Regions from separate parts of the Pseudomonas sp. EB271-G4-1 genome, predicted to be linked through region 2. Evidence: predicted binding sites of a transcription regulator. Region 2 holds the regulator's gene; each other region holds the start of a gene.
The links. Region 2 encodes sigma-54, which starts transcription at its own class of promoters, with help from an activator protein. Its sites were predicted from a motif close to ANTGGCATNNANNTTGCTNT; they were not measured.

Region 1: the regulator sigma-54 is predicted to act here: its motif matches at 3,609-3,628, upstream of glnA (type I glutamate--ammonia ligase).
Region 3: the regulator sigma-54 is predicted to act here: its motif matches at 2,764-2,783, upstream of flgB (flagellar basal body rod protein FlgB).

What each region holds. Positions count from the first base shown of each region.
Region 1 covers NZ_JBYTEO010000002.1:3,326-10,322, forward strand. Annotated here, with positions in the region: gene glnL (nitrogen regulation protein NR(II)) at 1-716, opposite strand, end outside; gene AC3WWR_RS01090 (DUF4124 domain-containing protein) at 966-1,481, opposite strand; gene AC3WWR_RS01095 (cupin domain-containing protein) at 1,508-1,930, opposite strand; gene glnA (type I glutamate--ammonia ligase) at 2,108-3,514, opposite strand; gene thiI (tRNA uracil 4-sulfurtransferase ThiI) at 3,843-5,297, shown strand; gene typA (translational GTPase TypA) at 5,437-6,997, shown strand, end outside.
Region 2 covers NZ_JBYTEO010000029.1:81,278-88,274, reverse strand. Annotated here, with positions in the region: gene yjgA (ribosome biogenesis factor YjgA) at 1-7, opposite strand, end outside; gene pmbA (metalloprotease PmbA) at 116-1,462, shown strand; gene AC3WWR_RS16425 (HPr family phosphocarrier protein) at 1,647-1,922, opposite strand; gene rapZ (RNase adapter RapZ) at 1,938-2,795, opposite strand; gene ptsN (PTS IIA-like nitrogen regulatory protein PtsN) at 2,798-3,262, opposite strand; gene hpf (ribosome hibernation-promoting factor, HPF/YfiA family) at 3,275-3,583, opposite strand; gene AC3WWR_RS16405 (RNA polymerase factor sigma-54) at 3,659-5,152, opposite strand; gene lptB (LPS export ABC transporter ATP-binding protein) at 5,337-6,062, opposite strand; gene lptA (lipopolysaccharide transport periplasmic protein LptA) at 6,062-6,610, opposite strand; gene lptC (LPS export ABC transporter periplasmic protein LptC) at 6,597-6,997, opposite strand, start outside.
Region 3 covers NZ_JBYTEO010000106.1:6,258-13,254, reverse strand. Annotated here, with positions in the region: gene flgE (flagellar hook protein FlgE) at 1-1,097, opposite strand, end outside; gene flgD (flagellar hook assembly protein FlgD) at 1,130-1,852, opposite strand; gene flgC (flagellar basal body rod protein FlgC) at 1,868-2,311, opposite strand; gene flgB (flagellar basal body rod protein FlgB) at 2,315-2,722, opposite strand; gene cheR (protein-glutamate O-methyltransferase CheR) at 3,074-3,901, opposite strand; gene AC3WWR_RS29775 (chemotaxis protein CheV) at 3,948-4,880, opposite strand; gene flgA (flagellar basal body P-ring formation chaperone FlgA) at 4,962-5,723, shown strand; gene flgM (flagellar biosynthesis anti-sigma factor FlgM) at 5,890-6,216, shown strand; gene AC3WWR_RS29760 (flagella synthesis protein FlgN) at 6,265-6,732, shown strand; gene AC3WWR_RS29755 (flagellar brake protein) at 6,824-6,997, shown strand, end outside.

The DNA.
Region 1 (6,997 bases), on a different contig from region 2:
TCACGATCGATCAGGACGTCTGGAATGCTCGGATCGTAGTCGCGCACCAACGTGATGCAGCCCTGGCTCTCGGCCTCGACCAGATGGCAGACGCGTTCCAGCACTTCGTGAATGTTGCACATGGCCAGTGATGGCAACTTGTTCGAGCCGAGCATGCGATCGACCAGGTTGCGCAGGCGGTCGGCCTCTTCAATGATGACGTTGGTGTAGTCACGCAGGCTTTCTTCCGGCAGTTCGCGGGCCAGCAGCTGTGCCGCGCCGCGAATACCGCCCAGCGGATTCTTGATTTCATGGGCCAGGCCCCGCACCAGCATCTTGCTGGTTTCCTGCTTCGACAGCTGGGCCTCTTCCTTGGTGATGCGCAGCAAGCGGTCGCGGGGATGGACTTCGAGCAGAAGCAGCGTGTCGCCATTGCTCAGGATCGGTGTTACCGCGTAATCGACCGTCAAGGTCTGGCCGGTGAGGGCAGTGAGCATTGCTTCGCGTTTTGTGAACGGGTGCGCCTGCTGGACCGCCTGGCGCAAAGAGTTGAGCGCTTCGGTGGATTCGGTAAACAGCTCGCTGATGAACTGCCCATGGCTGCGCTGGCCGCTGATGGCCAGGAGCATCTCCGCCGCGGGGTTCATGTACTCAAGGCGCAACTCGGCGTTGAGCAGGATGGTGGCGGTGGTCAGGTTGTCGAGCAGCAAGCGGTGTAGTGCGTCGCTGATGGTCATTCAGGACCTCTTTTGGCGCATGAATAAAGAGCTGATGCGAGGAAAATGCAAAAACCAAACCAAGGCTCCGAAAAGAAGCGCTAAACCCCTGAAACAGGCGTTTGACGCTCGATTGCGTGGCGTTCTGCCAGCTTTCGCGGGTAGTTTCGAACCAAAATGGGCTGTGATTGGAACGTCGTGCAACTAATCGCACCAATATAGTGCGTAAACCTGTGCAAGGTTAAAAGAAGCGAAAACGCTGCCAGGCTTTCAACGCTTGTGCACCCGCTGCAAGGTAAAGGTCAAGGTGGGACTTTGTTGTATGACCGTGTCGCCGTCGATCACTTGAACGGCGAGCCTGTGCAGGCCGCGATCGATGTTTACCAGTTGAAGGCTCGGAACGTTGCCTGGCTGGCCATAGGGTTGCTCGTCCAGTAACAACCTGAACAGATGCGAGCCTTGCAGGCGTGGTTTGATCAGCACGTTGACCGTGAAGGTGCCGTTGTTGGCGCGCAAGGCCCCGTCGTTGGGCACGCCAGTCAGCTCAAGAGTCTCGTAGGTGCTGTTTATCTGCTCGCGGTTGCGGATGGGGGTGGGCGCAGGAGGTTCGTTGGGCGGTTGACGATCGACGCTGTTAAGCGGGGGTAAATCAACCGTCTGAGCGCTTACTCCATCGGGTGGTTGATTGCTGTAGGCCGTGTTGCCGGCAGCATCGGTGTATTTGTAGATCTGGGCCGTTGCAGGGAAGCCTGATAAAAGCCCAAGAAATAATAAGAATGGTCGCATTCAGGCTCCCTGTGAGCAGCAAAAAATTACTCCGACAAAGGAATACCCTCGCTGCCAGCATAGAACACGATAAGTTCTACCGGTTCCTCGCCGGTGACTCCGCGGTGGGTGATATTGACCATTTCGGCCACCGCTTCGCCTTGCTTGACGCGTCGAACCTGGCCGCTTTCCTTGCTTTCTATCGTCAGCTCCCCGCTGAGGACATACGCCGCATTTGGCATGGCGTGGCGATGCCATGGAAGTTGCGTATTGGCCGGAATTTTCAGTTTAAGCACCGAGAGTTGTGGTTCGGCGTAAGGGTAATGGGTGTAAGGCGTGCTGTCCCAGGAGGCGCTGCTTTGCAACAGGACTTTGCGTTCGATCGCTACTGTGGACGCTGAGTTGCTACAGCCCTGTAGGGCAAGGGCGATGAGGGCGGTAAATAGGGGGGTGAGCATGGAGGGTTTCATGTTGCCGTCCTTTGAGTTCAAGACGGTACAGGCTACGGTTAGCCGATATTTTTTTATGCCGGACGTTGCCGTGAATGCCCGGGGAAACATGGACCCCCTGCGTGAGAAGTTGCCTACAAAAAAAAGGCCTCCCGAAGGAGGCCTCTTTGTCACGCCGCTTGCGCAGGCGCTACCGGATCAGCAGCTGTAGTACAGCTCGTATTCCAGTGGGTGTACGAAGGTACGAACCTTGATTTCTTCTTCGCTTTTCAGGGCGATGTAGGCGTCGATGAAGTCGTCGCTGAAAACGCCGCCTTTGGTCAGGAACGCACGACCTTTGTCCAGCTCTTCCAGGGCTTCTTTCAGGCTGCCGCAAACTTGTGGGATCTCTTTCGCCTCTTCAGGCGGCAGGTCGTACAGGTTTTTGTCAGCTGCGTCGCCAGGGTGGATCTTGTTCTGGATGCCGTCCAGGCCAGCCATCATCAGTGCGGCGAAGCACAGGTACGGGTTGGCAGCCGGATCCGGGAAACGCGCTTCGATACGGCGGGCTTTCGGGCTCGACACGTAAGGAATACGGATCGAGGCGGAACGGTTACGGGCCGAGTAGGCCAGCATGACCGGAGCTTCGAAGCCTGGAACCAGACGCTTGTAGGAGTTGGTCGCCGGGTTGGTGAAGCCGTTCAGGGCCTTACCGTGCTTGATGATGCCGCCGATGAAGTACAGGGCGGTATCGGACAGGCCGGCATAACCTTCGCCTGCGAAGGTGTTCTTGCCATCTTTCCAGATGGACATGTGAACGTGCATACCCGAACCGTTGTCGCCGTACAGGGGCTTAGGCATGAAGGTAGCGGTGCGGCCGTAGGCATCGGCTACGTTGTGCACGACGTACTTCAGGGTTTGGGTTTCGTCGGCTTTCTTCACCAGGGTGTTGAACTTGACGCCGATTTCGTTCTGGCCGGCAGTTGCCACTTCGTGGTGGTGAACTTCGACGGTCAGGCCCATTTCTTCCAGTGCGTTGCACATGGAGGTACGGATTTCGTGGTCGTGGTCGAACGGTGGAACCGGGAAGTAGCCGCCTTTGACGCCTGGACGGTGACCTTTGTTACCGCCTTCGATGTCCTGGTCAGACATCCACGAACCTTGTTCGGAGTAGATCTTGAACATGGAACCGGAAATGTCGGACTTGAACTTCACCTGGTCGAAGATGAAGAACTCTGGCTCCGGGCCGCAGAATACGGTGTCGCCAATGCCGGAGGCTTTCAGGTGTTCTTCAGCGCGCTTGGCGATCGCACGTGGGTCGCGATCGTAGCCTTGCATGCTCGAAGGATCGACGATGTCGCAGGTCAGGATCAGGGTCGGCTCTTCGGTGAACGGGTCCAGTACGGCAGTGCTGTCGTCCGGCATGAGGATCATGTCGGAAGCTTCAATGCCTTTCCAGCCAGCGATGGAGGAGCCGTCGAACATCTTGCCGACTTCGAAGAAGTCTTCATCCAGCCCGTCGCGAGCCGGCATGGTCACGTGGTGCTGAGTGCCCTTGGTGTCTGTGAAGCGCAGATCAATCCACTTGACGTCATGATCTTTGATGAGTTGAACCGACTTCGACATAGTGTCCTCCGGGTGGATTAGGGCTGGTAGTGGATGCCCTTAGATGTTTGTGATGCCGGCGCGAATACTCTGCCAAGGCAACCTGCCTCACAAGGGAGCAAATTGCATGCCAGTGCCCCACCATGGGATTTTTGCCCCGAATTCACGCTTTTAAGGCGGTAAAGCACCTTAATGCGGAAAATACCGCCCTACAATGTGGCGCTCGTTTCAATAAATGACCCGTTTTGGTGCGCGCAAAACCTTCTGCATATTAACTGGTTAAACCTTGAGCAATTTCCGCTATAATCCGCGCCCCCCTTTTTCGGCAGGCCTCGCGCGCGCTGTTTCCATGAAATTAATCGTAAAAGTCTTTCCAGAGATCACCATCAAGAGCCGCCCGGTACGGATGCGTTTTATCCGCCAGTTGGCCAAGAACATCCGTGCCGTGCTCCGCGATCTGGACCCGGCTGTGGTGGTGAACGGCGTGTGGGACAATCTCGAGCTGGAGACCCGTGTCAGCGAGCCCAAGGCCCTGAAGGAGATGGGTGAGCGCCTGAGCTGCATGCCGGGCATTGCGCATTTCCTGCAAATCGACGAGTACCCGCTGGGTGACTTCGATGACATCGTCGAGAAGTGCAAGCAGCACTACGGTGATGCGCTGGCCGGGAAGATTTTTTCGGTGCGTTGCAAGCGTGCCGGCAAGCACCCGTTCAGCTCGATTGACATCGAGAAATATGTCGGCAGCCAGTTGCGCCGACAGTGCGGTGCCGCCGGGATTGACCTGAAAAAGCCTGAAATCGAAGTGCGCATCGAAGTTCGCGACCAACGGTTGTTCGTGATCCATAGCCAACACAACGGTATTGGCGGATATCCGCTGGGTGCGCTGGAGCAGACGCTGGTGCTGATGTCCGGCGGCTTCGATTCCACCGTCGCCGCCTACCAGATCATGCGCCGCGGCCTGATGGCGCATTTCTGCTTCTTCAACCTGGGTGGGCGTGCACACGAATTGGGCGTCATGGAAGTCGCGCATTTCATCTGGAAGAAGTACGGCAGCTCGCAACGCGTGTTATTTGTCAGTGTGCCGTTCGAAGAAGTGCTGGGAGAAATTCTCGGCAAAGTCGATAACAGTCATATGGGCGTAGTATTGAAGCGTATGATGTTGCGCGCTTCCTCCCAAATTGCCGATCGACTGCACATCGACGCGTTGGTCACCGGAGAGGCGATCTCCCAGGTATCGAGCCAGACCCTGCCGAACCTGTCCGTGATCGATTGCGTGACCGACAAGCTGGTCTTGCGTCCGCTGATCGCCAGCCACAAGCAGGACATCATCGACCTGGCCAACGAAATCGGCACCGCCGACTTCGCCAGGCACATGCCGGAGTACTGCGGGGTCATCTCGGTGAACCCCAAGACTGCTGCCAAGCGCCATCGGGTGGAGCACGAAGAGAAAGAATTCGACATGGCAGTCCTTGAGCGTGCGCTCGAGAACGCCAAACTGGTACCGATCGATCGCGTGATCGACGAATTGGGCCAGGACCTTCAAATTGAAGAAGTCAGCGAAGCGCTGGCCGGTCAGATCGTGATCGACATCCGTCACCCGGATGCCGCTGAAGACGACCCGCTGGACCTTGCTGGCATCGAGGTACAAACGATGCCGTTTTATGCACTGAACGCTCGTTTCAAGGAACTGGACCCTACTCGCCAGTACCTGCTTTATTGCGACAAAGGCGTGATGAGTCGCCTGCATGCCCACCATTTGCTCAGTGAGGGACATGCCAATGTGCGCGTTTATCGACCGAGCTAAGTGCCCGGGGCTGTTTGCCTGTGGCTTGCGTCACCGGCCCCCCGACGCCGCCGTCAAGCTGTAACGGCAAGGCCTGACTCTACTGTAAATCGCTGCCAAGACTTGTCAGCGCACCGAATCCTCTGATCGAGATACACAAGTGATCGAAAATCTACGTAACATCGCCATCATTGCTCACGTTGACCATGGTAAAACCACCCTGGTAGACAAACTCCTGCGTCAATCCGGCACCCTGGAGCGCAACGAGCTCAACGACGAGCGCGTGATGGACTCCAACGACCAGGAGAAAGAGCGCGGTATTACCATTCTGGCGAAAAACACCGCCATCAACTGGAACGGCTACCACATCAACATCGTGGACACCCCGGGCCACGCCGACTTCGGCGGCGAAGTAGAACGCGTAATGTCGATGGTCGACTCCGTTCTGCTGCTGGTTGACGCTCAAGACGGCCCTATGCCGCAAACCCGTTTCGTGACCAAGAAGGCTTTCGAAGCCGGCCTGCGTCCGATCGTGTGCATCAACAAGGTTGACCGTCCAGGCGCGCGTCCGGATTGGGTTCTGGACCAGATCTTCGACCTGTTCGACAACCTGGGTGCCACCGAAGAACAGCTGGACTTCAAAGTCGTCTACGCCTCGGCCCTGAACGGTATTGCCGGTCTGGACCACAACGAAATGGCTGAAGACATGACCCCGCTGTACCAGTCGATCGTCGACAACGTACCAGCGCCGGCTGTTGACCGTGACGGTCCGTTCCAGATGCAGATCTCCGCACTGGACTACAACAGCTTCCTGGGTGTTATCGGTGTTGGCCGTATCGCTCGTGGTCGCGTCAAGCCGAACACCCCGGTTGTGGCTATCGGCGCCGACGGCAAGAAGCGTAACGGTCGTATCCTGAAGCTGATGGGTCACCACGGTCTGCACCGTGTAGACGTTGAAGAAGCTGCTGCAGGCGACATCGTGTGCATCAGCGGTATGGAATCGCTGTTCATCTCCGACACCCTGTGCACCCCGGACAACGTCGAAGCGATGAAGCCGTTGACCGTCGACGAGCCAACCGTTTCCATGACCTTCCAGGTAAACGACTCGCCATTCTGCGGTAAAGAAGGCAAGTTCGTGACTTCCCGTAACATCAAGGAACGTCTGGACAAAGAGCTGCTGTACAACGTTGCACTGCGCGTTGAAGAAGGCGACTCGGCTGACAAGTTCAAGGTATCGGGCCGTGGCGAACTGCACCTCTCGGTTCTGATCGAAACCATGCGTCGCGAAGGTTTCGAAATGGCTGTAGGCCGTCCGGAAGTGATCATCCGTCTGGTTGACGGCGTGAAGCACGAACCGTACGAAAACGTCACCATCGACCTGCCGGAAGAATCCCAAGGCAAGGTGATGGAAGAGATGGGCCTGCGTAAGGGTGACCTGACCAACATGGTGCCGGATGGCAAGGGCCGTGTGCGTCTGGAATACAACATCCCTGCTCGTGGTCTGATCGGTTTCCGTAACCAGTTCCTGACCCTGACCAACGGTGCTGGCATCCTGACCTCGATCTTCGACCGTTACGACGTGATGAAGTCCGGCGACATGTCCGGCCGTCAGAACGGCGTTCTGGTTTCGGTTGAAACCGGCAAGGCACTGACCTACTCCCTGGAAACCCTGCAGGCGCGTGGCAAGCTGTTCGTTGAACACGGTCAGGAAATCTACAACG
Region 2 (6,997 bases):
CAACCATGGTGGCCGTCCGCAAAGAAACGCCGCCATGATAACCAGTCGGGGGCCGCTTGTCCGGCCCGGTCGCTCGATGACCGTTACCGAAAGCAGAATTTGAGTGGAGAACAGCATGAGTGCAGTTGAAAGCGTCGGCCCACAAGCGTTGCCGGCACTGCAAGAACAAGTCGAGCAAATCATCGCTGAAGCCAAGCGACAGGGCGCCAGTGCCTGTGAAGTGGCGGTGTCCCTTGAGCAGGGCCTGTCGACCACCGTTCGCCAGCGCGAAGTCGAAACCGTCGAGTTCAACCGCGACCAGGGTTTTGGCATCACCTTGTATGTCGGTCAGCGCAAGGGCTCGGCCAGTACGTCGGCCAGTGGGCCAGAGGCGATTCGCGAAACCGTTGCCGCTGCCCTGGCTATCGCCAAGCACACCTCTGAAGACGAAGCCTCGGGCCTGGCGGATGCCGCGCTGATGGCCAGGGATGTTCAGGACTTCGATTTGTTCCACCAATGGGACATTACCCCGGAACAGGCGATTGAGCAGGCGCTGGCCTGTGAGGCCGCAGCGTTTGCCGCCGACAGCCGGATCAGCAATGCCGATGGCACCACCCTGAGCACGCATCAGGGCTGCCGCGTCTACGGCAACAGCCACGGGTTTATCGGCGGTTATGCGTCGACCCGGCACAGTTTGAGTTGCGTGATGATCGCCGAGGCTGATGGCCAGATGCAGCGCGATTACTGGTATGACGTGAACCGCCAGGGCAATCTGCTGGCGGACCCGGTGAGCATCGGCCAGCGTGCTGCGCAACGCGCCGCAAGCCGTCTGGGTGCGCGTCCGGTGCCGACCTGTGAAGTGCCGGTACTGTTCTCCGCGGAACTGGCCGGCGGCTTGTTCGGCAGTTTCCTCTCGGCGATTTCCGGTGGCAGCCTGTACCGTAAATCCTCGTTCCTCGAAGGTACGCTGGGGCAGAAGCTGTTTCCGGAATGGCTGACCATCGACGAGCGGCCGCACCTGATGCGGGCCATGGGCAGTGCAGCGTTCGATGGGGATGGCCTGGCAACCTACGCCAAGCCGTTTGTCGAAAAGGGCGAGTTGGTGTCCTACATCCTCGGCACCTACTCAGGCCGCAAGCTTGGCATGCCGAGCACCGCCAATGCGGGTGGCGTGCACAACCTGTTCGTTACCCATGGCGATGAGGACCAGGCTGTCCTGCTGCGTCGTATGGGGCGCGGCCTGCTGGTCACCGAATTGATGGGCCAAGGCCTGAACATGGTCACCGGTGATTACTCCCGTGGCGCGGCGGGTTACTGGGTCGAGAACGGCGAAATCCAGTTCGCGGTCCAGGAAGTGACCATCGCCGGCAACATGCGAGACATGTTCAAGCAGATCGTTGCCGTGGGCAATGACCTGGAACTGCGCAGCAACATTCGCACGGGCTCGGTGTTGATCGAGCGGATGACGGTGGCGGGCAGCTAAGCTTCGCCCGTTGGACAAAAAAAGGCGCGCCACCCATTGGGTGGCGCGCCTTTTTTTGTCGAGCTTTGGCCAAGCGTGTGGGGGCTGGCTTGCCAGCGATGGCGCCAGAAAGATCATCCTGATGTTCAAGGCCGCCTTCGCCAGCAAGCCCCGGCTCGAGCCGGGTTCGGACGGTCCTTGAGCTTTACTCGCCTTCGTCGAAATAGTTATTGATCAACGCCACCAGCGCATCCAGCGCTTCCTGTGCCTGCTCGCCTTCGGTGCTCAAATGAATCTTGGTGCCCTTGCCGGCGGCCAGCATCATCATCGCCATGATGCTTTTACCATCGACGGTGGTTTCCGGCGTGCGTCCTACCCTGATCGTGCAATCCTTGTATTGACCGGCAACCCCAACGAATTTTGCCGAAGCGCGGGCATGCAGGCCCAGCTTGTTGATGATTTCGATTTCCAGAGCAGGCATCGCGGTGTGAATCCTTTAGCTGAGGTCGCGGTGGCGGACCTGGACATTCTTCAGGGATTGCTGCAGGACCTGGCCAAGACGTTCAGTCAGGTAGACGGAGCGGTGATGGCCGCCGGTGCAGCCAATGGCTATGGTGACATAGGCACGGTTGCTGGCGGCAAAGCGTGGCAGCCATTTGAGCAAGTAGGTAGAAATGTCCTGGAACATTTCCTCGACATCGGGTTGCGCAGCCAGGTACTCGGCCACCGGTTGGTCGAGCCCGGACTGCTCGCGCAGCTCAGGCTTCCAATAAGGATTGGGCAGGCAGCGCACATCGAATACCAGGTCGGCGTCGACCGGCATACCACGCTTGAACCCGAACGACTCCACGAGAAACGCCGTACCGGGTTCCGGTTGGTTTAGCAGGCGCAGCTTGATGGTATCGCGCAGTTGATACAAATTCAGACTGGTGGTGTTGAGCTTGAGATCGGCAAGGTCGGCAATCGGACCGAGCAGGGTGGTCTCGTCGTTGATCGCTTCGGCCAGCGAGCGGTTGGCGTTGCTCAGCGGGTGACGCCGACGGGTTTCCGAGAAACGTTTGAGCAGGGTTTCTTCGTCGGCATCCAGGTAGAGGACATCGCACTGGATGTGGCGACTGCGCACTTCTGCCAGTAACTCGGGGAACCGCGACAAGTGGCTTGGCAGGTTGCGAGCATCGATGGACACGGCAACCAGTGGCTGTGCCAGTTCGGTGTGTATCAGCGCTCGCTCGGCCAGTTCAGGCAGCAACCCGGCAGGCAGGTTGTCAATGCAGTAGTAGCCGTTGTCCTCGAGGACGTCGAGGGCGGTACTTTTACCTGAGCCGGAGCGGCCGCTGACGATGATCAAGCGCATGATTACTGCCCGTTTTGCTCGTCCAGGACAACCTGATACAAGGCTTGATTGCTCGCAGCGTTGCGCAGTTTGTCGCGCACGTCCTTGCGGTCGAGCATGCTGGCAATCTGGCGCAACAACTCAAGGTGCGCATCGGTAGCGGCTTGCGGGACCAGTAGCACGAACAACAGGTCAACCGGAGCGCCGTCGATGGCGTCGAAATCGATAGGGGCGTCCAGATGCATCAAGGCACTGATGGGCGCATCACAGCCCTTTAGACGGCAGTGGGGAATGGCGATGCCATTACCAAAGCCGGTGGAGCCGAGTTTTTCACGGGCGACCAGGCTCTCGAAAACATCCTGCATGGCCAGATCCGGCACTTCGCGATGGATGAGGTTGGCAATTTGCTCGAGGGCTTTCTTTTTACTGCCGCCCGGCACGTTCACCAGGGAACGGCCGGGGGTCAGGATGCTTTCAAGTCGGATCATGGGTTGGGAGTGTTAACGACCCGTAGCGCCCTGGAGGAGGCTCTGAGTCTTTTCCTTATGCTTTTTGAGTTGTTTATCCAGCTTGTCGGTCAGTGCGTCGATTGCCGCGTACATATCGGTATGTTCCGCGTTGGCGACGACCTCATTGCCGGGTATATGCAGCGTGGCTTCGATTTTCTGCTTCAACTTTTCGACGCACATCGTGACTTGCACGTTGGTGATCTTGTCGAAATGCCCCTCGAGCTTCTTGAACTTGAGCTCGACGTATTCACGCAGGGGCTTGGTCACTTCCAGTTGGTGTCCACTGATGTTGACTTGCATACAGCTTCTCCTTCGTTGCCAGTGCATAAAGCGGCAGATCCAGATGATCTGCCACTGGAACGCTGTGGCGTGGCCCTACATCAACCGCTTGCGTTCGCTCGAAGGCGCGATCCCGAGGGATTCGCGGTACTTGGCGACGGTGCGGCGAGCCACCTGAATGCCTTGTGCCTCCAGTAAACCAGCGATCTTGCTGTCACTCAACGGCTTTTTCTGATTTTCCGCCGCCACCAGTTTTTTGATGATCGCGCGAATCGCCGTGGACGAGCATTCTCCGCCCTCGGAGGTGCTGACGTGACTGGAGAAAAAGTATTTCAGTTCATAAATGCCCCGAGGGGTATGCATGAATTTCTGCGTGGTAACCCGCGAAATCGTCGACTCATGCATGCCGACCGCTTCGGCGATGTCATGCAGGACCAATGGCTTCATGGCTTCGTCGCCATACTCCAGGAAGCCGCGCTGATGCTCGACGATCTGCGTGGCCACTTTCATCAGGGTTTCGTTGCGGCTTTGCAGGCTCTTGATGAACCAGCGGGCTTCCTGCAGTTGATTGCGCATGAAGGTGTTGTCGGCGCTGGTGTCGGCACGACGAACGAAGCCCGCATACTGGGCGTTGACCCTCAGGCGGGGCACCGACTCCTGGTTGAGCTCCACCAGCCAGCGTTCGTTATCCTTGCGCACGATCACGTCCGGAACCACGTATTCGGCTTCGGTCGACTCGATTTGCGAGCCCGGGCGCGGGTTGAGGCTCTGGACCAGCTCGATCACCTGGCGCAGCTCATCTTCCTTGAGCTTCATGCGGCGCATCAGCTGGCTGTAGTCGCGGCTGCCGAGCAAGTCGATATAGTCAGTGACCAGGCGCTTGGCTTCGGCCAGCCAAGGCGTCTTGGCGGGCAGTTGGCGCAATTGCAACAGCAGGCATTCACCCAGGTTGCGTGCGCCGATGCCGGCAGGTTCGAATTGCTGGATGCGGTGCAGGACGGCTTCGATTTCGTCCAGTTCGATGTCCAGTTCCGGATCGAAGGCTTCGAGGATTTCCTCCAGCGTCTCGTCCAGGTAGCCCTGGTTGTTGATGCAGTCGATCAGGGTCACGGCGATCAGGCGATCGGTGTCGGACATCGGTGCCAGGTTCAATTGCCACAGCAGGTGGCTTTGCAGGCTCTCGCCGGCTGATGTGCGGGTGGTGAAATCCCACTCGTCGTCATCGTTGCTCGGCAGGCTGCTGGCGCTGGTCTGGTAGACGTCTTCCCAGGCGGTGTCGACAGGCAGTTCGTTGGGAATGCGCTCGTTCCAGTCGCCTTCCTCGATATTATCGACGGTCGTGGCGCTTTCCTGGTAGGAGGGTTCCTGGGTGTCGGTACTGGGTTTGTGTTCGGCGTTGTCGGCCAGCGGGTCGGAATTGTCGAAGTCGTCGCCTTCTTCCTGGCGCTCGAGCATCGGATTGGACTCCAGGGCCTCCTGGATTTCCTGTTGCAGGTCCAGGGTCGACAATTGGAGCAGGCGGATGGCCTGTTGCAGCTGCGGTGTCATCGTCAGCTGCTGGCCCATTCTCAAGACTAGCGATGGTTTCATGGCAGGGGCTTAACACCTTATTCGCCGGCGCACATGCGCCATCCACTACAGGGCGCCGGAGCGCCAAACATAAGCAAATTATATGCCCGAAACCGCGGCGTTTGCCTAGAGCGCTGTAACAATAAAAAAAGGTTGATTTTTTATTGCGCCAAGCGCTCTGCCGACTCGCCGGACACCGCGATGCTTACAGGCGGAATTCATGCCCCAGGTACACTTCTTTCACCAGGTCATTGGCCAGGATGGTTTCAGCGTCGCCTTCGGCGATCAGTTGACCATCGTTGACAATATAGGCGGTTTCGCAGATATCCAGGGTTTCGCGGACGTTGTGGTCGGTGATCAGTACGCCGATGCCCTTGGCCTTGAGGTGGTGGATGATCTGCTTGATGTCACCCACGGAGATCGGGTCAACGCCGGCGAACGGTTCGTCGAGCAGGATGAATTTCGGGTTGGTGGCCAGTGCCCGGGCGATTTCCACGCGACGGCGTTCGCCACCGGACAGGCTCATGCCGAGGTTGTCGCGGATGTGGCTGATGTGGAACTCCTGCAGCAGGCTTTCCAGTTCCTTGCGGCGACCGGCCTTGTCGAGTTCCTTGCGGGTCTCGAGGATGGCCATGATGTTGTCGGCCACGGAGAGTTTGCGGAAGATCGACGCTTCTTGCGGCAGATAACCGATACCCGCCTTGGCACGACCGTGCATCGGCTGGTGGCTGACATCGAGGTCATCAATCAGCACGCGCCCCTGATCAGCCTGTACCAGGCCGACGATCATGTAGAAGCAGGTGGTCTTGCCGGCGCCGTTGGGGCCGAGCAGGCCGACGATCTGGCCGCTGTCGATGGACAGGCTGACGTCTCGCACGACCTGGCGGCTCTTGTAGCTCTTGGCCAGGTGCTGGGCTTTCAGAGTTGCCATTAAGGGGCCTTTTGCTCGTCGGTTTTCTTTTTCGGCTGGATCACCATGTCGATGCGCGGACGCGACTCGGTCACCTTGCTGCCCGTTGCGCGACCGGCGCTGGCCAGCTTTTTCTCGGTGTCATAGACGATTTTCTCGCCTTGAGTGACGTTGCTGTCCTTGTCGATGACCTTGGCGCGGTCGATCAGCACGACACGATTTTGCTTGGCGAGGTACTGGATGGTCACGCCCCATCCCTGCACGGGCTTGGTGTCGCCTGCGGTCTGCAGTTGCTCGAAGTAGGCCAGGTTACCCACCGAGGTCACCACGTCGACGTCGCCATCGGGGGCGCGGGTCATGGTCACCTTGTTGCCCTTGACAATGATCGAGCCCTGGGTGATGACCACATCGCCCGTATAGGTGGCCACACCGTTCTTGTCGTCCAGTTGGGCGTCGTCGGCCTGGATGCGGATGGGTTGCTGCTGATCGTCCGGCAGAGCCCAGGCGCTCACGCTTCCCAGTGCTGCGCCCAGACTGAGCAAAATAGGGAGGGTTTTAACGAGCCTCATACTGTCCTCTTACGTTCGATAGCAGGTGTATCCTGCTTTCTTTCAAATACGCCTTCATGCCGACACCAGTCGATACACCGCCAGCGCCGTCGATTCTAACGGGTTGCTGGGTCTGCGCATATTGCTGCTGCGGGAACACGGTCATGCGAGTACTGGTGATCAGGGTGTCGCGGTTCTTTTCGTCGGTACGCTTGACGCGCACGTTGTCGATCAGTTCGACCTCGGTCCCGCCGGAGTTCACCTCACCGTGATCGCTGGTCACATGCCACGGAAAATCAGTGCCGCGGTACATGTTCAGGTCGGGTTTGGTCACCAGCGTGATGTCGGTTGCCTTGACGTGCTCGGCTTTTTCCGACGTCATTTCGTATTGCACCTTGCCGTCTTCGA
Region 3 (6,997 bases), on a different contig from region 2:
AAGCTGGCCAGCGCCAGTTGGCCAATCGGCTTGGTCTGATAGTTACTGAAGTTTGCCAACAGCACACCGCTGCCGTCGATGGTCAGGTTGGTGATCTGACCCGTGGCATAACCGTTCTGCACGGGAATAGAGCGCGCGGTATCGGCGTTGAACTGAGTCGTGTTATCCATGGCAATTGTCAGGCCTGCCGGATCGGCGGCTGCACCATTGGCCGTCCAGACACCATCCTTGACTGTGCCCGGGGTCCAGTTGGTGACTTTCAGCTCATTGCTGATCACCGGAGCAGGCGTTGGAACGGTCGGAGGCACGGTGGGTGGAACCGGCGTGCTGACCGACACCAGCTTGCCCGACGTGTCGAAGGTCATGGTCGAAGCGATTGGCGGCGTCGCAGCGTCCGTCGGGTCACTGCCGTCCGGATTACGGTTATCGATCAGGGTGTAGGTATCCCAAGTGTTCGGCCCCGTCTTGACCATGTATTGATCCATGGTGTGCTGGTTGCCCTGAGTATCAAAAACCGGCGTACTGAACTGCTTGGTAAAGGTTTCCGATTTGCTAGGATCGAACTTGTTGGTTGCCACTGCCTGATCGATCACGGGAGACGTCGAGTTCAGGTTGATCGTCGACGACACCGTGGTGGTGGATTTTGGCGCCAGGTTGGAGGTGTCGATGCGCAGGTCGGTCAATACGCCGTTGACAATCTTGCCATTGTTATCAACACCATAGCCCTGCAGGCGCGAGGTGCCATCGCTGTTGGTGACGTAGCCTTCCTTGTCGACCTTGAACGTGCCCGCGCGGGTATAGGATAACGAGCCGCTGTTGTTCAGTACGAAGAAGCCTGAGCCGTTGATCCCCATGTCCAGCACGTTACCGGTGGCGCTGATGTCGCCCTGGGTAAATTGTTGGGAAACGTTGGCCAGGCGCACGCCGCTGCCGGTGACCTTGCTGCCGGTACCCAGCTTCGACGCCGAGTACACATCTTCGAATTCTGCGCGGGACGACTTGAAGCCGGTGGTTGCCACGTTGGCGATGTTGTTACCGGTGACGTCCAATTGCTTGTTGGCGGCATAGAGACCGCTAAGGCCGATGTTGAAAGACATATTCCACTCCTTTTGTGCCGCGTTAGTCGGCTCTATATACCAATGGTTTGCACTTTGGACAGGGCGACACTGCCGAGCCCGGCCAGGTTGAGCATCAACTCACCGCCGGTCTGGCTGATGGTCACGCTGTTGACCGTTGCCGGCAGATTGGTGACCAGTGCCACGGCCTTGTCATCGATGGTGGTGTTCGCCACAAAGGTATAAGTACCCGAATCAACGACCTTGCCGGCATCGTCCTTACCATCCCAGGTGAAGCTGCCAGTGCCGGCTTTCTGATCATCCAGGGTGATGGTACGGATGGTCTTGCCATCCTTGTCGGTGATTTTCACCGACACTTCAGCCACCGACTGTGGAATGACGACGGAACCGGTCATGCCCTTCGTGGTGTCGACCACGGCCTTGTCGCCCGGTGCGATGACGGAACGCCCGACCAGTGCCGAAGCCTGCAATGCCTGGGACGAGTTGTAGTTGCCAGCGATGCCGGACACGGTATCGTTGAGCGTGGTGATGCCTTCCAGGCTGCTGAACTGCGCCAGTTGTGCCACGAACTCGCCGTTGCCCTGAGGCTCCAGCGGGTTCTGGTTTTTCAGCTGGGTCACCAGTAATTGCAGGAACGCATCCTTGCCCAGGGCCTTCTTGCCCGTGGCACTGCTGGCCGCCGATGTGAGGCTGTCGGAATTGGTATTGGTCTTGATCGACGAGTTGGCCAGGATGTCGTTGAGGCTCAGACCACTGGTGGTATCGGTAACACTCATCTGAGTCGCCCCTTATCACTGACCGAGGGTCAGGACCTTCTGCATCATGGTTTTGGCGGTATTCATCATTTCGGCGTTGGTCTGGAACGAACGGCTCGCGGAAATCATGTCAGCCATTTCTTCCACCACGTTGACGTTCGGGTAGTAGACATAGCCCTTGGCATCGGCGGCCGGATGGTTCGGCTCGTAGCGTGCCTCAAGGTTGCTCTGGTCCTCGACCACGCCCAGTACCTGCACGCCTTGCCCGGCTGCGTCCTGGTTCTGGAACAGAGAATCGCTGCCAGCACCTTGAGCGCCCTGGAACATGGTGGCGAACACCGGGTGACGCGCACGGTAGGTCTGGTCGATGCTCGACGAGACGGTCTCGGCGTTGGCGATGTTCGAAGCCACGGTGTTCAAGCGCGTGGTCTGGGCACTCATGCCGCTACCGGCAATGTTGAAAACACTGGAGAGAGACATGACTTATTCTCCGCGCAGGGCTGACACCAGCCCTTTGAATTTGCTGTTGAGCAGGGTGAAGCTGGCCTGGAAGTTGACCGAGTTTTCTGCGTAGTTCGACTGTTCCAGCTGGGCGTCCACGGTGTTCTGGTCGATCGACGGTTGCATCGGCGTGCGGTACATCAGCGACTCGTCGCCATTGCCCAGGCCCTGGGCCTCGATGTGACGGCTGTTGGTCATGTTCAAGGCGAAGGTGCCATTCTTGGCCTTGTCGTTCTGCGCCTCGAGCACTTTCGAGAACTCCAGGTCCCGAGCCTTGTAGTTGGGGGTGTCGGCGTTGGCAATGTTGTTGGCCAGGACTTCGGCACGCTGAGCGCGGAAGCCCAATGCCTTTTCGTGAATACCGAGCGCTTTATCGAAGCTGATGCTCATGGCGGGAAACCTTCGGCTGACCTGTTTTTCGTGAGATGGTCAAAGCAAGCGTCATGCCAATTTAGAAAACCCCATAAACCGGGGCTTTGCGGGCAACGACCCATGCGGCAACGACAGAAAAGCGGCAACCGGTTTCCGCTGGATGCCGCTTTTCTGCCGCTTCCCGTGGACAACACATACCCTGTAGGAGCTGCCGCAGGCTGCGATTTTTTGATTTTGTTTTTTAAGATCAAGTCCAAAAGATCGTCCGAACGCGGCCCGAGCCTTCGGCAGCTCCTACGTGATGCAAGCGCGACAGGCATAAAAAAGGAGCCCTGTGGGCTCCCATTTTTTATGCCTGTCGCGCTTGCATCACTTCGCCTGGTAAATAATCCCCGGGCTGCATTGGACCATCTGGTAATGGTCCGGCAATCCGTTCAGCGCTTCGGAAGCACCGAGGAACAGATAACCTCCCGGCTTCAACGTGCTGTGAATGCGCAAAAGGATGTCCTTCTTCACTTCGGCGGAGAAGTAGATCAGCACATTGCGACAGAACACGATGTCGAACTTGCCAAGGCCGGCGTAGCTGTCCAGCAGGTTGAACGAGCGAAACTCGACCCTGCTCTTGATCGGCGCCTTGATGGCCCAGCGCCCCGGCCCCTTGGGGTCGAAATAACGCTGCAGCCGCTCGGGAGACAAGCCGCGACCGATGGCCAGGCTGTCGTACTCGCCGGTCTTGCAGTTGTTCAGCATGGTGCCCGACAGGTCGGTCGCAACGATCTGTACGCCCATTCTCAACTGCCCGGCATTGAACCGCTCGAACTCATCGATGGACATCGACAGCGAATACGGTTCCTGACCCGACGAGCAGGCCGCCGACCAGATCCGCAGACGCTGACCGGGGCTGGCCTTGATCGCTTCGGGCAGCACCTTGTTTTTCAAGACTTCAAACGGATAGGTATCACGAAACCACAGGGTTTCGTTGGTCGTCATTGCATCCACCACCATCTCGCGCAACCCGCTGCGCGGCTGGGTCTGAATGCGCTGGACCAGCTCACCCAGGGACTTGATGCCTTGCTGCTCCATCAGTTTGTTGAGACGGCTGGAGACTAGATATTGCTTGTTTTCACCGAGCAAAATGCCACAGGCTTTTTCCAGGAACACCCGGAACTGTTCGAAATCCAAATTACCCGTAGACAATGCTGCCGCCTCTAAAATCGTGTTGACTGCCGGGGGCCGAACGCCCCTAGCTGATGTCTGCTGCCTTGATCCGGTCGACTACCCGGGATGCCAGGTCATCAGGACGGAACTTGGCCAGGAAGTCATCGGCACCGACCTTCCTGACCATCGCCTGATTGAATACACCCGACAACGAAGTATGCAGGATGATATGAAGCTTTTGCATGCGAGGGTCGTTGCGGATCTCCGCCGTGAGGGTGTATCCGTCCATTTCCGGCATCTCGATGTCGGAAATCATCATCAGGAACTCCTCCTCTGGCCTCTTGCCCTCGTCGACCAGTTTGCGCAGGTAATCCAGCGCTTGGCGACCGTCGTTCAACGCCACCACTTCAACACCGACCGTTTGCAGGCACCGGGTGACCTGTTTGCGCGCCACTGACGAATCATCGACCGTCAGCACGCGCAAGGAGAGCGCCTTGTGCTGGGTCTCGACATCCACCACGCCAGCGGAGATCGCTTCCGGGGTCGGCGCCACTTCCGCCAGTACCTTTTCGACGTCGATGATTTCCACCAACTGGTTGTCGACCCGGGTCACCGCCGTCAGGTAGTGATCACGTCCGGTGCCCTTGGGTGGTGGATGAATCTCCTCCCAGTTCATGTTGACGATGCGTTCCACCGAGCGAACCAGGAATCCCTGGGTCTTGGTGTTGTACTCCGTGATGATCACGAAGGGGTTGTTCTTGTCCTTCAAGCCACCGGAACCGGTCGCCATCGCCAGATCAAGGATCGGAATGGTCGCCCCCCGAATATTTGCCACGCCACACACGACAGGACTGGACTTGGGCATCAGCGTCAGTTTGGGGCATTGCAGCACCTCCCGCACCTTGAACACGTTGATCCCATACAGCTGCTGGCCGTCGAGACGGAACAACAGCAACTCAAGGCGATTTTGCCCCACCAGTTGCGTGCGCTGGTTCACCGAATCCATTACACCAGCCATGCCTGACTCCTACGCCAACGCTAAGTGTTGTTGCGACGCGCCTTCTTCACTAAACGGCACGGCGCTTGCTTTTTACATGTCATGAACTCAGAACCGACATTATTCCGACGCCTGACCACCCGCTGCCGCCAATGGCTGGGGGTGTTGTCGGCTGTTTGCCTGTTCAACGCTGGCAGCCCTGCCCTTGCTGACGCGGTTACCTTGCCTGACATGCTTATCGGCGTCACCCAGGGCTTTCTTGAATTCACCGTAGAGGACTATCTGGCGACCAGTCAAACCCAGGGTCGCTATGAAATCCAGGTAAACCCGCTCGATCCGCGTCTGCGCATGCCGATGTGCGACAAGGAATTGACAGCCACGCTGGAGAGTCCGGCCAAGCCCTTGGGCCGCGTAACGGTCAAGGTTCGCTGTGAGGGAACATCCCCCTGGACAGTCTTCGTGCCCGCTCAAGTACGCCTGTTTCGCGAGGTCGTCACGACCACCCGGCCACTGCGCCGCGCCGGTATTATCGAGCCGCAGGACGTCACGCTGCGCGAGCGCGATATCAGCCTGCTTAACCAGGGGTACCTGACTGCCGTGGACCAGGCTGTCGGGCAGCGACTTACCCGACCAATGGTCAACGATCAGGTCATCAGCCTGGTGCACATCGAACAAGCGGAAGTGATACGCAAGGGCGACCAGGTAGTGATTACCGCCCGCAGTGGTACGCTCAGCGTGCGAATGCCCGGCGAGGCATTGGCCAGTGGCGGCCTGAGCGAACAGATTCGAGTCAAGAATCTCAATTCCAAACGGGTCATCAAGGCACAGGTGATCGCACCAGGCCAGGTGGAAGTGTCCATGTAGGATTTACTGTGGGTGAAGATGTGGCGCCGGCCTCGGCGGTTCCCTAAACTGTGTGCCAGGCACGGCAAGCGCTGGCGCGCGCAAGCTCATTTGATGAATGAGCCTAAAGTTTTTCAGGGAATGGCCGAAAACATGGCAAGCGTCCAAATTCCCAGAGGTTTTTAACATGGTTATCGATTTCAGCCGATTGAACAGCTCCCCGTCAGTCACGGGCAGTACACGTACCAGCGCCGCCAGGGAAACCGCCGAATCCGGCAAACCTGGCGAGCCTGCCTCCGCGGCGGAACAGGCCAGTACCGTCCAGAGCGGGGAGTCGGTACATCTGAGCAATGAGGCGCAACAGTTGCAAAAGATCTCCGATACGCTGCGTGATCAGCCTGTCGTCGACAAATCCCGCGTAGCTGAGTTGAAAGCAGCTATCGCCGATGGCAGCTATAAAGTCGACAGCAACCGTGTAGCCAGCAAACTGCTCAACTTCGAAGCCCAGCGCTAGGCCTAGGCCCGCGCCAGGCTTTTGGACGCTTAAACCCCAAGGCCAGCCATGCACGACACTAATTTACTGCAACTGATCACCGACGACCTTGCTCCAGCGCAACGCTTGCTGGAATTACTGCACACCGAATTCCTCGCCCTGCACGGCCGCGACATGCGGTTGCTGGAAGAAATCCTGGCGCGCAAGCAGGCATTGGTCATCGAACTCGATCAGCATGGCCGCAGACGCAGTGAGATTCTTGCCAGCCTCAACTTGCCAGCCAACCGCAGCGGTCTGGAGCAACTGGCCAGTCAATCGAGCATTGGTCAAGAACTGCTGGTGCAAAGTGATGCGCTGACCGACCTGTTGGCTCAATGCCACGCCGCCAACGCGGACAATGGACAATCGATCCTTGTACAGCAGGCCGCCACGGCCACCCAGCTGAGAATCCTTAACGGCGGTGACCAGCCCGCGCTCTATGACGCCAGCGGATCATTCTCCCGATTAGTGAAACCACGCCCGCTCAGTCAGGCTTGAGCCTGTCGATAAGCCCGCTCTATCAAGACGCGAAACATGATGGCAAAATGCTGCTTGCCGTAGTCAACATTTGTCTGGAGATTGATTAGCCGTGTCCAATGCCTTAAACGCGGAAGATGCTCCGCAGCCACCCAAGGTGCTCAGAACGCCCCTGGAAATCTCCGGCAATTTGCGCCAATTGCTAGACAGCCATGACCCGCTGATAATCACGTTCCACGAGCGCAGCCAGCGCTTCCAGAGCTATCTGGTGGACCTTGATCGTGAG